2 regions of the Rhodococcoides navarretei genome follow, and region 2 is predicted to be linked to the other one. Evidence: predicted binding sites of a transcription regulator. Region 2 holds the regulator's gene; the other holds the start of a gene.
What was found. The regulator LexA, encoded in region 2, represses DNA repair genes until DNA is damaged. The targets are predictions, from matches to a motif close to CGAACANNTGTTCG.
Positions count from the first base shown of each region.

Region 1: AABD04_RS06930 (HNH endonuclease signature motif containing protein) is a predicted target of LexA. The motif match lies at 1,913-1,926, and genes of this name have one in related genera.

Region 1 covers NZ_JBBPCN010000001.1:1,392,437-1,400,120, reverse strand. The annotation lists gene AABD04_RS06935 (cryptochrome/photolyase family protein) at 12-1,484, shown strand; gene AABD04_RS06930 (HNH endonuclease signature motif containing protein) at 1,941-3,416, shown strand; gene AABD04_RS06925 (iron-siderophore ABC transporter substrate-binding protein) at 3,568-4,617, opposite strand; gene AABD04_RS06920 (SDR family NAD(P)-dependent oxidoreductase) at 4,719-5,543, shown strand; gene AABD04_RS06915 (SRPBCC family protein) at 5,540-6,034, shown strand; gene AABD04_RS06910 (mycothiol transferase) at 6,038-6,547, opposite strand; gene AABD04_RS06905 (NADPH:quinone reductase) at 6,645-7,682, shown strand.
Region 2 covers NZ_JBBPCN010000001.1:2,846,745-2,854,428, reverse strand. The annotation lists gene AABD04_RS13380 (1-phosphofructokinase family hexose kinase) at 1-328, opposite strand, end outside; gene AABD04_RS13375 (DeoR/GlpR family DNA-binding transcription regulator) at 325-1,092, opposite strand; gene ptsP (phosphoenolpyruvate--protein phosphotransferase) at 1,263-2,993, shown strand; gene AABD04_RS13365 (uracil-xanthine permease family protein) at 3,014-4,285, shown strand; gene AABD04_RS13360 (acyl-CoA dehydrogenase family protein) at 4,438-5,580, shown strand; gene lexA (transcriptional repressor LexA) at 5,657-6,340, opposite strand; gene AABD04_RS13350 (hypothetical protein) at 6,683-7,078, shown strand; gene nrdR (transcriptional regulator NrdR) at 7,179-7,643, shown strand; gene hrpA (ATP-dependent RNA helicase HrpA) at 7,656-7,684, opposite strand, start outside.

The DNA of each region.
Region 1 (7,684 bases), 1.5 Mb from region 2:
ACACTCCGAGAATGGACGCTCTGTGGTTGTTCGGTGATCAGCTCGGCCCGCACTTTCACTCGGTGGACGAGCACGCCGACCGAGATGTGCTGATGATCGAGTCCCGACGCGTGTTCCGGCGTCGGCGATACCACCGGCAGAAGCTCCATCTCGTGTTGTCGGGGATGCGTCATCTGGCCGACGAGCTGGGTGATCGCGCCACCTACCTGCAGACCGAGACGTATCGCGAAGGGTTGGCCGAGTACGGCAAACCCGTGGTGGTGTTCGAGCCGACGTCACACGCGGCGGAGAAGTTCGTCGCCGCGCTGCACGAGGAGGGACTGGTCTCGAAGATTCTGCCGACGCCGATGTTCGCGCTTCCCCGCGCCGAGTTCGCCGAGTGGGCGGCCGAGCGTGGGACCTTCCGCATGGAGACGTTCTACCGCGAGCAACGCAAGAAGTTCGATGTGTTGATGGACGGTGCCGACCCGGTCTCGGGTAAATGGAACCTCGATGCCGAGAACCAGTCGCCACCACCGAAGGGACGCTTGACCCTGGGTGTGGAAGAACCGTGGTGGCCGACCGAGGATGCCATCGACGACGCGGTTCGTGCAGATCTCGACTCGTGGGACCTCGATACCGTCGGAGTCGACGGGCCTCGCGTGTTCGCAGTGACCGCGGCCGAGGCGTCGGAGGCGTTGTCGCACTTCATCAATTACCGCTTGGACGATTTCGGTAAGTACGAGGACGCGGTGATGGCCGACGACTGGACGATGTCGCACTCACTGCTCTCGGTCCCGCTCAATCTCGGCCTGCTGCAACCGTTGGACGTGGCACACGCAGCCGAGGACGCCCACCGAGACGGCACCCCGCTGGCGAGCGTGGAGGGTTTTGTTCGGCAGATCCTCGGCTGGCGCGAATACGTGTGGCACCTGTACTGGCATCTGGGGCCGGAGTACCTCGAGCGCAACAAGCTCGAAGCCCATGAGCCCCTTCCGAGTTGGCTGACGGAGTTGGACGGCGACGCCGTGGTGGCGAAATGCCTGTCCAGCACCGTCGACGGCGTGCGCGACCGCGGCTGGGTGCACCACATTCCCCGACTGATGATCCTGGGAAACTTTGCGCTGCAACATGCGTGGGACCCACGAGCGTTGACCGACTGGTTCGCAACAGCTTTCGTCGACGGGTTCGCCTGGGTGATGCCGGTGAACGTGATCGGCATGAGCCAACACGCGGACGGCGGGGTGATCGCCACCAAGCCCTACGCCTCGGGCGGGGCGTACCTGAACCGTATGACCGACTACTGCAAGCCGTGCGAGTTCAACCCGAAAAAGCGACTGGGCGACGACGCCTGCCCCTTCACCGCCGGCTACTGGGCATTCGTCCACCGGCACCGCGAGATGTTGGCGCTCAATCACCGCACGGCGAGGCAGGTGTCGTCGATGAACCGATTGAGCGACCTCGAGCAGGTGCTGGAACAGGAACGGCAACGCGAGGTGTATTGACGCGTTTCGGCAAAGTTGAGCACGGCCGGACCCTGTCGAGTGGTCTCTGTTGGTATCGACTGCTCAACGCGCACCACTTTCACCGAGTCGCTGCCATGGGAGCCGGCCGTATTCCACGGTTCCTGCCTCAGCCGAACGCTTGAATCAGCCCACCGCAGACAAAGGACCCCCGAATCCTCGAATAGGGCAGCCGAATTGGTACATCAATGGTGGGCAGATTCGGCGTCGCCGCGGACGACAACACCGAGCTGAACTTCGAGAGCGTTGCGCTCTGTACGGAACCGTCACCGCGGAGTCACTGTGTCGCGGAATGGCCGTCTCGTTGCGATCTCCAGGTGCGACGGACGTCTACCATGACACACCGACAGGTTCTGTATATCGAATAGTTAAGCAGTGCAACAGTTTTCGATTCAAGCATGCTTGCCAGTCGAACGCACGTTCGATACACTTCTCTTCATGACCACGGAAATCTGGCAACTGAGCGAGAGCGAACTCCTCGCCGACGCTGCCGCGGTCTCCCATGAGATTCAGTTGTTGGAGGCCCGGCGGATCGCCCTCGTCGCCGAGATCGACACCCGCGTCTCCCGTGAGAAACTCGGCTTCCCCGGACCCGCAGGGTGGCTGACCTCCACCACCCTGCTCTCGCCGTCCAAGGCCACCAAAATCGTCGCCCTCGCCCGCGGCATGAAGAACTTCCCCGATATCGCCGACGCCGTGAATACCGGCGTCATGTCCGTCGATCACGCCGCGCTGATCCTCACCTTCGCCGAAACCCCACCGAAGGACCTCCCGGAAGAGGGTCGCGTCATGGCCCGCACCGCGATGATCGCCGCCGCGACCGGGCCCGAAGCGCGTACCGGCCGGATCCGGGCAGCGATCACCAAGCTCGAGGACGAGTTCGGCGGCAAGACCCCACCACCGGAGAACACCGACCGCAACGAACTGTTCGCGTCGACAACCTTGAACGGACGTCTGGTGGCGAAGATGGATGTCGACGCTGTCACCGGGGAGAAACTCCTCACCGCCCTCTCACCCCTGACCGAACCGCAACCCGCCGCCGACGGCACCCCAGACGACCGCAGCCCCGCCAAACGGCGCGCCGACGCCTTCGGACACATCCTCGACCAGTACCTCGCCTCGAGCAGCCGGCCCATCGAAGGCGGCGAACGCCCCCACCTGAACCTGCACATCAACCTGCGCGACCTCACCGACCTCCGCGACAGCGCCGACACCGCCGACGACATCGAAGATGACATCGCCGACGACGAAACTGCACGCGCAGCAACCGAATCCGACACTGTCGATCCGGTCGACATCAACACCGGCAACCCCATCGACACCGACGCAGCAACCGAGCCGGACCCCGAAAACGGCAGCGGCAGTGGCAGTGGCAGTGGCAGTGGCAGTGGCAGTGGCAGTGGCAGTGGCAGTGGCAGTGAAGATGACCGCGGTGAAGCGGATCGCGGGGCGTATCGTGACCTGTTCGGCGACGGCACGTCGGTCGGATGGCTCCCCTGGATGGGACCACTCTCCCGCAACACTTCCCGCCAGTTGGCGTGTGATTGTGTCCTCACCGCCATCGTCATGGACGAACAGGGCAACCCGCTCAACCTCGCCCGCACCGCCCGCACCGTCTCCGCCAAACAACGCAAAGCCCTCACCGCCCGCGATCACGGCTGCGCGTTCCCCGGCTGCGGAAAACCCGCCGCCTGGACCGAAGGACATCACATCTGGCACTGGGCCGACGGCGGCCCCACCGACATGAACAACCTCGTCCTGCTCTGCGGATTCCACCACCGACTCATGCACCACAGTGACTGGGAAGTGTTCATCGGCAACGACAACCATCCCTGGTTCGTACCACCGGCCACCGTCGACCCGTATCGACAACCCCGACAATCCCACGCCCGAGCAGGCCCCCACATCGCATAAGCCCCAGGAAAGACTCCAGCCCCACACCGAGAACACGGTGCGGGGCTGGAAGAGGTTGTTGAGCTTGATGTTTCGATCAGACGCTCAGCGGATTACACGACCCGCATGAGCCGATTCTGTTCGTCTCTGCTCCGATCGACCGACCGGTGACCTAGTTCGCGTCCACCTTCGCGGCAGCCTCGTCGATCATCGGCACGTATCGCTCGAGTGCCCACGGCACCGTCAGCGGATTGATGATGGACGACCCGGTGACGAACGACTGATCCGTCGGCGCAACGACCGAACCGCGGGACACAGCCGGAATCTGCTGATAAGCAGGCTGATTTTCGGTGTCGGTGCGGTTCTGCGGATCCGAGTAGAAGGTGAAGATCAAGTCCGAGTCGTTCAGCAGATTCGCATTCTCCAAACCGATGACCGCCGAGTCGGTGCCCTCGGTCTCGTCGAGAGTGTTCACCACCGGATCGACCTGCAGCCCGAGGCCGCGGACCATCGCGACGCGCTGCTCGTCGGCGAGGAACACGCCCAGCGTCCCGGGACCGGTGTTGTAGATATACGAAAAGCTCACGTCCGCATACTCGGGGTGCTGGGCGGCGGCGTCGGCGAAGCGGCTCTCGATCTTGTCGATCTCCTCCGCAGCCTTCTCCTCCTCACCCATGGCCTTGCCGATCACAGTGATCTGGTCTTCCCAGGTCGTTGTCCACGGCTGCTCCTCGTACGCAACCACCGGGGCAAAGGCACTGAGCTTGTCGAACTGATCCTGCGTGACGCCCGACCACGGTGCCAGGATCAGATCCGGCTCGAGAGCAGCAACAGCTTCGATGTTGAGTTCGGTTCCACCGGTGAATTGTTCTGGAAGTTCGGTACCCAACTCGGTGACTGCGCCGTGAACCCACGGCAGATATCCCGATTCGTCGGCACCCCACGAGTATTCCTCGACGCCGACCGGGACCGTCCCCAGCGCGATCGCCGTCTCGGCCGACCCCTGGCCGAGCGTCACGATGCGCTCAGGCTTTTCGGTGATGACCGCCTGCCCCAGGGCCGAATCGATGGTGACGGTGGCAAAGTCGCCGCCCCCGGCCTGTTCGGGCTCAGCCGTGTCGGCAGACGAACATCCACCGACCACCAGGGCCGACACAGCGAGCGCGGACAGCAGGGACGCACGGCGAGTGAAGCGTTCACCGGCCGTTGGAGCAGAGAACATGGATACCTCTCGACGGACTAGCGGGTTAAAAGTAAGTCAAGGCTAACCTACAAGAGTGTCTCGAATGCACTGCACAGCGGGCGTTCGCTACGGTGGGAGCCATGAGCCTTCCTCGTCCCGCACTCGATCGGACAGCCGTCGTAACCGGAGCGTCCTCGGGAATCGGAGCCGCGATCGCCCGTGTGCTCGCATCCCGCGGCCATGGCGTCACCCTCGTCGCCCGGCGTGCCGACAAGCTCGACGAGTTGGCACAGGAGATCCGAGCACGGGGAGTTCGAGCCGAGGTGCTCGCTGCAGACCTCTCCGACCGCACCGCGCGCGCCGAACTGCTCGGCCGCATTGCCGATCTCGGCCTGATCCCGGACATCCTGATCAACAACGCCGGACTCTCCACCCTCGGACCGGTCGCAGAATCGGATCCGGACTCCGAGATGAACATGATCGAGGTCGACGTGGTCGCCGTCGCGGACCTCTGCACCCGCTTCCTCCCCGGCATGGTCGAGCGACGACGCGGCGCACTGCTCAACGTCGCCTCGACCGCCGCGTTCCAGCCCTTGCCCGGGCAGGCCGGCTACGGCGCATGCAAGGCGTTCGTGCTCTCCTACACCCAGTCTCTGACCGGTGAACTACGCGGAACCGGAGTGACCGCCACCGCACTGTGCCCGGGACCGGTGCATACCGGATTCGGTGAGGCCGCCGGCTTCGCGAAAGACGATGCAGAGAAGGCACTTCCGTCGATCATGTGGGTGTCGGCAGAAACAGTGGCCAAGACTGCCGTCGACGACATGGCCAAGGGACGCATGGTGTCGATCCCCGGGCCCGCCAACCGGATCGGATCGATCTTCGCCCAGATCACCCCGCGAACCCTGTTGGTGCCCATGCTCACTCGTATCCATCCCGGACTGAAGAACGGTGCATCGTCGTGAAGCGCGAACTCGTGGTCTCCGACAGCATCGTCGTGAACGCAGACGCCGACACCCTCTACGCTGCGATCAGCGACCCCACCAAGATGGGGCAGTGGAGCCCCGAGAACACCGGTGCCACCGTGCACGAACCTCGCGAGAGTGCCTACGTGGGAATGGTGTTCGACGGAACCAACAAACGCGGCCCGGCTACGTGGGTCACCCGCTGCACCGTGACGGCCGCGGACCCGGGCAAGACCTTCGAGTTCCGTGTCCACGCGATCGGCAAGAGCGCTCCGAAAATCAAGGGCGCGAACGCAACCTGGCGATACGACTTCGAGCCGGTCGCGGGTGGCACGAAAGTAACCGAGACCTGGACCGACGACCGAACGAAATGGCCCGACGCCGTCGCGCTCGTGTTCGACAAGATCGTCACGAGCGGCAAGACGTTCCCGCAGTTCCAGCGTCGAAACATTCGTAAGACGCTGGAGAACCTGCAGAAGCGTTACGCCTGACGGCTAGGCCTGCCGGGTGTACAGGCCGAGAACGTACGAGGCCTGCCCGGCATGCTGGAGATCGTCCGAGATGACGGACACCAGCCGCGCACCCAGTGTGACCGGCGGATCCCAGTTCTCGTCGACGATCCGGTCCAGATCGTCGGTCGAGATACTGCTCAGGTAAGCAACGGTTTTCGAGTGCACAGCGTCGTGGTAGTCACGCAGCAAATCGGCGCTCGAGGTGACCTGAGCGACGTCGGAGGCCGATTGGCCGTACCCGATGTCGGACTTGTCGAACGGAAGTCCGAAGCTCTCGAACCACGAGTCCGACGTCCAGACCTGTTCGCTCCCGGCCACACCGGCGATGTGGTCGTCCTGTACCCGGGTCAGGTGCCACAGCAACCAGGCGGTGCTGTTGGCGTCGGCATCGGGTCGATACGTCAACGCGGCGGCGGGGATGTCGTCCAACACCGAGTGGACCAGCTCCTTGATCCGGCCGAAGGCGTCGGTGAGCAGGTCGTTGTGGTTCATTGAATACGCCTCTTTCGTCGAGAACTGATAACCGACCCTGCATACCCCGATTGCCTCGCAGGGAACATCGCGGCCCTCCAGGCGCGTTGCACCGAATATGACTTCTCCAGCAATTGTGTACACCCGCACCGGCGATTCGTCCGTCCTCGAACTGAAGGAACGCGAGGTGACCGAGCCCGCCGCAGGCGAAGTCCGCGTCCGCATCGTGGTCTCGGGCGTCAATCCAACGGACTGGAAGAACAGAACCGGCTCCGGACCGGGTGAGAAGCTGGCATTCGACGAGGTGGTACCGAACCAGGATGGTGCCGGATTGATCGACGCCGTCGGCCCCGACGTCGACGGCGTCTCCGTCGGAGATCGCGTCTGGGTGTACCTGGCCCAGCATCAGCGTCCGACCGGAACGGCACAATCTTTTGCAATCCTGCCCGCCTCTCGGGTGGTTCCTCTGCCCGACGGCGTCGGATTCGACGTGGGCGCAAGCCTCGGCGTGCCCGCAATGACGGCGCACCGTGCGTTGACCGTCTCCGAGGACGGACCCACCCGGCTGCACCCGGGCGCGCTGGACGGTAAGTCGGTACTCGTCGCAGGTGGTGCCGGTGCCGTCGGCCATGCAGCGATCCAACTAGCCCGCTGGGCTGGTGCGACGGTGGTGACGACGGTCAGCGGACCGGAGAAGGGCGCACTGGCCACCGCCGCGGGCGCGCACCACGTCGTGAACTACAAGACCGGCGACGCCGCAGCAGAGATCCGCGAGTTGGTTCCCGCCGGAATCGATCTGATCGTCGAGGTTGCTCCCGCACAGAACGCCGCACTCAACGCTGCCGTGGGAGCGAACCGCGCATCGATCGCGGTGTACGCCAACAACGGCGGAGACACCGTCACCCTCGACGTTCGGCCGAACATGGTGCTCAACACCCGATACCAGTTCGTGCTGCTCTACACCGTGGGCGACGAGGCTCTGCGTAACGCCGAGGCGGACGTCAGCGCGGCAGCAGCCGCGGGTGTGCTCGAGGTGGGTGAGGCCACCGGCCTACCGCTGCACCGCTACTCGTTGAGCGACACCGCAGCAGCACACGACGCCGTCGAGAACGGAACCGTCGGCAAGGTGTTGATCGACGTCTCCAGCGATCAGTAAGC
Region 2 (7,684 bases):
ATACGGTTGCGCCGGGCTCGTTGATCTTGGTGGTGGTACCACCGATCTCGCTGACCGTGATGTTCGTCCTGGCCAGTCCCGACGTCGGAACTGCCGAGAAGTGAACGCCTTTCGCGGCCATCGCGTCGAGCAGGGGGTCTCCGGTGTTGGCCGGAAGCACTGCAAGGGCCTCGACTCCCGATCCGCCGAGCACGCGAGCGACGTTGACGCCTTTGCCTCCCGGGTCGGTGACCGACGTCGATGCCCGGTGTACGCCGCCGCGGACGAGCGGCGTGTCGAGTGTGACCGTCCGGTCCATGCTCGGGTTGGCCGTGAGAGTGACCATCATGCGATCACCACCTCGATTCCTTTGTCGCTGAGATTCTTTCGGTCATTGGTCGAAATGTCGCTGTCGGTGACGATGACATCGATGGATCCCACGCGGGCGAAGCTGACCAGATGCTCGCGGCCGATCTTCGACGAATCCGCCAGCACCACAACGTGGTTGGCTGCCTCGACCATGGCTCGCTTGACTGCTGCCTCGTCACTGTCGGGCGTGGACAGTCCGTGCCCGACGCTGATGGCATTGGTGCCGATGAACGCGACGTCCACCCGCAGCCATTCGAGGGCGCTCAGTGCTTCGTCGCCGACAGCTGCCTGGGTGGTCCCACGTACCCGCCCGCCGAGCAGTCGAAGGCTGATGCTCGGCATGGTCGCGGCGCGAGCGGCGATCGGGACCGAGTTGGTCACCAGCGTCAGCTCGCGATCATGGGGAAGCAATCCGGCGAGTCGGCCCGTGGTGGTGCCGGCATCGAAGACGGCGCTACCGCCGATGGGAGGCAGGAAGGACAACGCAGCGGCGGCGATAGCGTCCTTCTGATCCGCGCGGGTGAACTCTCGCTCCGAGACGCCGGGCTCGAGTGTGGTCAGCGCCGATGCGGGTACTGCTCCACCGTGGACGCGGCGTACGACTCCCATGCGATCGAGGGTGGCGAGGTCGCGACGCACAGTTTCCGTGGTGACGCCGTACGTGGCCGACAGATCGTTGACGGAGACGCGTCCGTGGGTGCTGATCAATTCTGCGATGGCGTGTTGTCGTTCTTCGGCGTACACCTGCGTCTCCTTCCCGGTTCATGTTGCTTTATGTTGTTTTACGCCCGTGTGTGTTGACATGTCAAGGGTTTGGAGTAATCTCGGTCACAACACAGGCAAGCGATCGGCTCCACCACAGCTCGCCGAACAGTACGAAGACCTTTGTTCACGCAGGATCCGAGGAGGACCACATGACGGGATCGGTTAGCACCGCGTCGACCGGACACGCAGACACGACAGTCGATGCAGCCGGAACCGGAGCAGCGCAGACCACGCTGCGCGGCACGCCCGTCGTGCCCGGCGTCGGATACGGCCGAGTGATCCGCCCCGGTGCCCGTCCGTCCATTCCCGCCGATACGGGCGAGGTGCCCGAGGCCGATCGGGAGTCGGAGAAGGCTGTGTTCGATGCCGCTGCGAACGCCGTCGCCACTCGATTGCGTGGTCGCGCGGAGCTGGCGACGGGAGCTGCGTCGGAGGTCCTGTCGGCCAATGCTGCGATGGCAACCGACCGCGGGTGGCTCGGAGCCGCGCGCGCCTCGATCGCCAAGGGCAGTTCCGCAGTCGCCGCAACAGCGGCGGCGACGGAGAAGTTCGCCGCGATGTTCACCCAGCTCGGCGGACTGATGGCCGAGCGAGTGACGGACCTGCGTGACATCCGTGATCGCGTCATCGCCGAGATCCTCGGCGTTCCCGAGCCCGGAGTTCCCGTGCCGGACGAACCGTCGGTGCTGTTCGCCGACGACCTGGCACCCGCCGATACCGCCGGCCTCGACCCTGCTCTGATCGTCGGACTGGCGACCTCACTCGGAGGTCCGACCAGCCACACCGCGATCATTGCCCGCCAGTTGGGTATTCCCTGCATCGTCGCCGTGGCGGGGCTCGACGATATCGCCGCGGGTACGAACGCATCGGTCGACGGCACCAGCGGCCGCATAGACCTCGAACCCGACGCCGACTCGGCCCGCGCCGCCGTCGTCTCTGCGCGCGACGAGCTCGACCGGGTATCGCAGTGGGTCGGTCCGGGTACCACCGCCGATGGCCACGCGGTCGACATTCTTGCCAACGTCCAGGACGGTGCCGGTGCGCGCGCAGCGCGGTCGAGTGCAGCGGATGGCGTCGGACTGTTTCGCACCGAACTGTGCTTCCTGGACCGCGATTCCGAACCGACCGTCGACGAGCAGGCCGAGATCTACGCGCAGGTGCTCGACGCGTTCGCGGGCAAAAAGGTCGTCGTGCGGACTCTCGACGCCGGCTCCGACAAGCCCCTTCGGTTCGCCACCCATCCCGACGAGGCCAATCCTGCCCTTGGCATTCGCGGCATCCGCATCGCCGAGGCCGACCGCGGGATTCTGTACCGCCAGCTGGACGGCATCGCAGCAGCCGCGAAGGCGACCGATTCCTCGCCGTGGGTGATGGCTCCGATGATTGCAACCGCGCTGGAGGCGAAGGACTTCGCCGCCGACGTCCGCGAGCGTGGACTCACCCCCGGCGTCATGATCGAGATCCCCGCCGCCGCTCTGCTCGCCGAACACATCCTCGAACACGTCGACTTCCTGTCCATCGGCACCAACGACCTCGCTCAGTACACGATGGCCGCGGACCGAATGTCCGCTCAGCTCGCCGGCCTGACCGATCCATGGCAGCCGGCCGTGCTGGCGCTGGTGGCGCACACCGCGGCGGCGGGAGCCAAGGCGGGCAAGCCCGTCGGAGTCTGCGGTGAAGCCGCTGCCGATCCACTGCTTGCCTGCGTGTTGGTCGGACTCGGCATCACCTCGCTCTCGGCTGCATCGGCTGCCGTCGCGCACGTGGGTTCGAAGCTGGCGACGGTCACGCTCGCTCAGTGCAAGGAAGCGGCCGCCGCAGCCCTGAAAACGGACAGCACCGCCGCGGCCCGCGAGGCAGTGAGCGCGATACTCGGCTGACGCAATAGTCTCTTCCCATCATGAGAAATCTGGGTTGGACGCTGCACGGAAATGGAAAAGCCGTCGAGGCCGGGGCGGTGGTCTCGCCCGACGAACGATTGACGTGGCCGCGCACCATCGGCATCGGAATGCAGCACGTGGTCGCAATGTTCGGCGCCACACTGCTGGTTCCGACGATCACCGGCTTCCCGGTATCGACGACATTGCTGTTCTCGGGCATAGGAACGGCGCTGTTCCTGATCATCACCAGAGGCCGGGTACCCAGCTATCTGGGTTCGTCCTTCGCATTCCTGGCCCCTCTCGGTGCCACCCAGGCGGACGGACCCGCGGCCCAACTCGGAGCCGTCCTGTGTGTCGGCGTTGTACTGGCAGCCGTCGGCTTCGTGGTGAAGTTCGCAGGCCAGCGGGTACTGGAGGCGGCGATGCCGCCCGTCGTGACCGGTGCGGTCGTCGTGCTGATCGGACTGAACCTGGCACCGGCCGCCACGACGTCGTTCGAGGCACAGCCGCTGATCGCCGCCGTCACTCTGATCGCAATTCTGCTGGCGACGGCGCTGGGACCGGGCTTGATCGGGCGACTCGGAATTCTGGTCGGAGTCGTTCTGGGTTGGGTGTTCGCCGCCGTTACCGGGGGAATAGCGCAACCGCGTCTCGACGCACTGAGCGCGGCGAGTTGGATCGGTCTGCCCGAGTTCCGGGGGCCGTCGTTCGAGCTGTCGGTGATCCTGGTCGCGCTGCCGGTGGTGATCGTTCTCGTCGCCGAGAACGTGGGGCACGTCAAAGCCGTCGCCGCGATGACCGGGAAGAACCTGGACGATGTGGCCGGTGACGCACTGATCGCGGACGGGCTGGCGACTACGCTCGCCGGAGCCGGTGGCGGCTCCGGAACCACCACGTACGCAGAGAACATCGGCGTCATGGCCGCAACGCGCGTCTACTCGACCGCCGCCTACTGGGTCGCGTCGATCACCGCGATGGTGCTCGCGTTCTCGCCCAAGTTCGGTGCCCTGATCTTCACCGTGCCCGACGGTGTCATCGGCGGAGCGACGCTGGTCCTGTACGGCCTCATCGGGCTGCTCGGCGTGCGCATCTGGACCGACGCGAAGGTCGACTTCACCGATCCGGTCAATCTCATGGTCGTCGCTGCGGCGCTCGTCGCCGGTATCGGTGACCTGACACTGTCCGTCGGATCGGTCGAGCTCGGCGGTATCGCATGGGGTTCGGTGGGCATCCTGCTCGGCTACCCGATCGTCTCGGCACTCGCGAGGAGTGCAGGCACACGAGGTCGTTAGCGGGGTCGGTCACGGATCGCGCGCGTTTTGGTCATCGACCGCCCCGACCCCGCGGACGTAGTGTTCCCCTGTGACGTCAGTCGTACCGGCGACCGAAATCCGTAGAGATTTCGCGTGGTCGCTGCCGGTATGCACCGAACAAGGAGACATTCGTGGAACGCACACTTTTCGAGCCCGAGCACGAGCTGTTCCGGGAGTCGTACCGGAAATTTCTCGACCAGCACGTAGCGCCGAACCACGCGAAGTGGGAAGAGCAGAACATCGTCGATCGCGACGTCTGGGTCGAGGCCGGTAAGCAGGGCTTCCTCGGAACGGCAGCGCCCGAGGAGTTCGGCGGCGGCGGGGTCAAGGACTTCCGCTACAACGCCATCGTCACCGAGGAGACCACCCGCGGCGGGTACAGCGGTATCGGCTTCACCCTGCACAACGACGTCGTCGCGCCGTATTTCATCGATCTCGCCAACGACGAGCAGAAGCAGCGCTGGCTCCCCGGATTCTGCTCCGGCGAACTCATCACCGCGATCGCGATGACCGAACCGGGCACCGGAAGCGACCTGCAGGGCATCAAGACCAAGGCCGTGCGTGACGGCGACGACTGGGTGCTCAACGGCTCGAAGACGTTCATCACCAACGGAATCAACGCCGACCTGATCATCGTCGTGGCGTGCACCGACCCCGAGAAGGGCGCACAGGGGTTCAGCCTGCTGGTCGTCGAACGCGACATGCCCGGATTCGAGCGAGGCCGCAACCTCGACAAGATCGGCATGAAGGCCCAGGACACGGCCGAACTCAGCTTCACCGACGTGCGCGTGCCCGCCGCCAACCTGCTCGGTGAAGAAGGCATGGGGTTCATCTACCTCATGCAGAACCTTCCTCAGGAACGCCTGTCGATCGCTGTCGTCGCCGCTGCGGCAATGGAATCGGCACTGGACATGACGATCCAGTACTGCCGCGACCGCAAGGCCTTCGGCAAGTCGATCGGTAAGTTCCAGAACACTCGGTTCGTGTTGGCGGAGTTGGCCACCGAAACCACTGCCACCCGCATCATGGTGGACAAGTTCATCGAACTTCTCAACGCAGAGAAGTTGACCGTCCAAGAAGCCGCGATGGCGAAATGGTGGACCACCGAGAATCAGGTCAAGCTGATCGACCGGTGCCTGCAGCTGCACGGCGGCTACGGTTACATGAAGGAATACCCGATCGCCAAGGCGTACATGGATTCTCGTGTGCAGACCATCTACGGCGGCACCACCGAAATCATGAAGGAGATCATCGGCCGCGGATTGAATCTGTGATCCGCTGATCCGAGATACGCGAAGGGCCGCAGCACAGTGTGCTGCGGCCCTTCGCGTGTCACCACGGTGACGATCCCTACAGCTTGCGCATCACGGTGACGACCTTGCCGAGGATCGCGGCGTTGTTGCCCGGAATCGGCTCGAACAGCGGGTTGTGCGGCAGCAGCCACACCTCACCCTTGGACCGCTTGAACGTCTTGACGGTGGCCTCGCCGTCGATCATCGCAGCCACGATGTCGCCGTTGTCGGCCACGGACTGCTGGCGAACCACCACCCAGTCGCCATCGCAGATGGCTGCGTCGATCATCGACTCGCCGACCACCTTGAGCAGAAACAGTGAACCCTGACCGACCAGCTCGCGGGGGAGCGGGAACACGTCCTCGACGGCCTCCTCGGCCAGAATCGGGCCACCTGCTGCGATCCGCCCCAGTACCGGAACGAACGTCGGAGTCGGCAACCGATCCTGTTCCTCGGACGCAGGCGAACCGTCGACCGCGGCGGCAGCCTGGTCGGCCTGCACCTCGTCGAGGCCACGGACGTCGACGGCGCGGGGCCGGTTGGCGTCGCGCCTGAGGAAGCCCTTGCGTTCGAGCGTCCGGAGTTGGTGGGCGACGGACGAGGTCGACGTGAGGCCGACCGCGTCACCGATCTCTCGAATGCTCGGTGGATACCCGCGCTCGGTGACCGAGGCGCGAATGACCTCGAGCACCTTCCGCTGCCGCTCGGTCAGCCCAGCACTGATGTCGGTACCGACCTCCATGGCCTTGGATGTCGGCTCTGCGGCCGGCTTTCCCGCTGCGGTCTTCGTGGAACGCGTGGTCGACCTCGTCGAGGTCTCGTCCTTCATGCTGTCGGCCTCCTGCTGGTGTTCTGGATCCGGTCTGCGTGGTAGGTCTGCGCGGACTGGAGTTGATGGTGTCGACTCGTGTGGCGTGTGGTTTCTGGCACGAATCTAGCGTGTATCAGCTGTTGAATCAAACATCTGTTCGACTCGTGTCGCGTTTTCTACAGACTTTGTCGGAGCCTCGTGATAGAACTTCGAACAAGCGTCCATCGAACGCCTGATCGAACAATCGATCCACCGAGCGAAGACGAGGTTCCGATGACCATCACCACCGATCGCCCCACCACCGCAGGTGTCCGTACCCGGTCCGCTGTCGTCGAGCGTCGTCGCCGTGCTCGTCCCGCGCTGCGGAGTTCCATCGAGATGCGCGGTGCGCTGACGACTCCGTGCCTACCGGTTCTGGAGCCGACCTGGACCGACGTCACCGATCGTGAGGCCGCCGATCGCGAGTTCGACGAGACCTCGGCGCACTTCGCCGGTCAGCCGGTCCGAATGCGATCGCTCGTGCTGTGGATGTTGGCGGTTGTGGTCGTCGCGGGCGGCCTGATCGGCATCGCGAACCTACGGGCCGCTGCACCCGACGCAGGCGTGGGGCCGGCCGGTGTGGTCGAAGTACACGACGGAGCGGTCGTCGAGTACACAACGGGCAGATGACCACCGGCCCCATCGTGCCCAGCAGCACTGAGTATCCTCGACTGACTGCTCCGATGCGCGTGCTCGTCGTCGGAGCGTTGGATACGACGGAGGCTCCCCCATGCATTGCCCGTTCTGCAGGCACCCCGACTCGCGCGTGGTCGACTCGCGTGAGATGGACGAGGGGCAGGCAATCCGGCGGCGTCGCTCCTGCCCGGAGTGCGGTCGTCGATTCACCACGGTCGAGGCCGCAGTGCTGGCCGTCGTGAAGCGCAGCGGTGTGACCGAGCCGTTCAGCCGCGAAAAAGTGGTCAAAGGCGTTCGGCGCGCCTGCCAGGGAAGGGACGTCGACAACGACGCATTGAATCTCTTGGCTCAGCAGGTGGAAGACGCCATCCGCGCAGCAGGGTCCGCCGAGATTCCCAGCAACGAAGTGGGGTTGGCCATTCTCGGTCCGCTCCGCGATCTCGACGAAGTGGCCTACCTGCGCTTCGCCTCCGTCTACCGCTCGTTCAGCTCGGCCGAGGACTTCGAGAAAGAGATCCACGAACTCCGCAAGCATCGCGAGTCCGCCGACATCGACTGACAGCCCCGCGCGTCATCGATTCTGATCCGAGATCGCCTTCT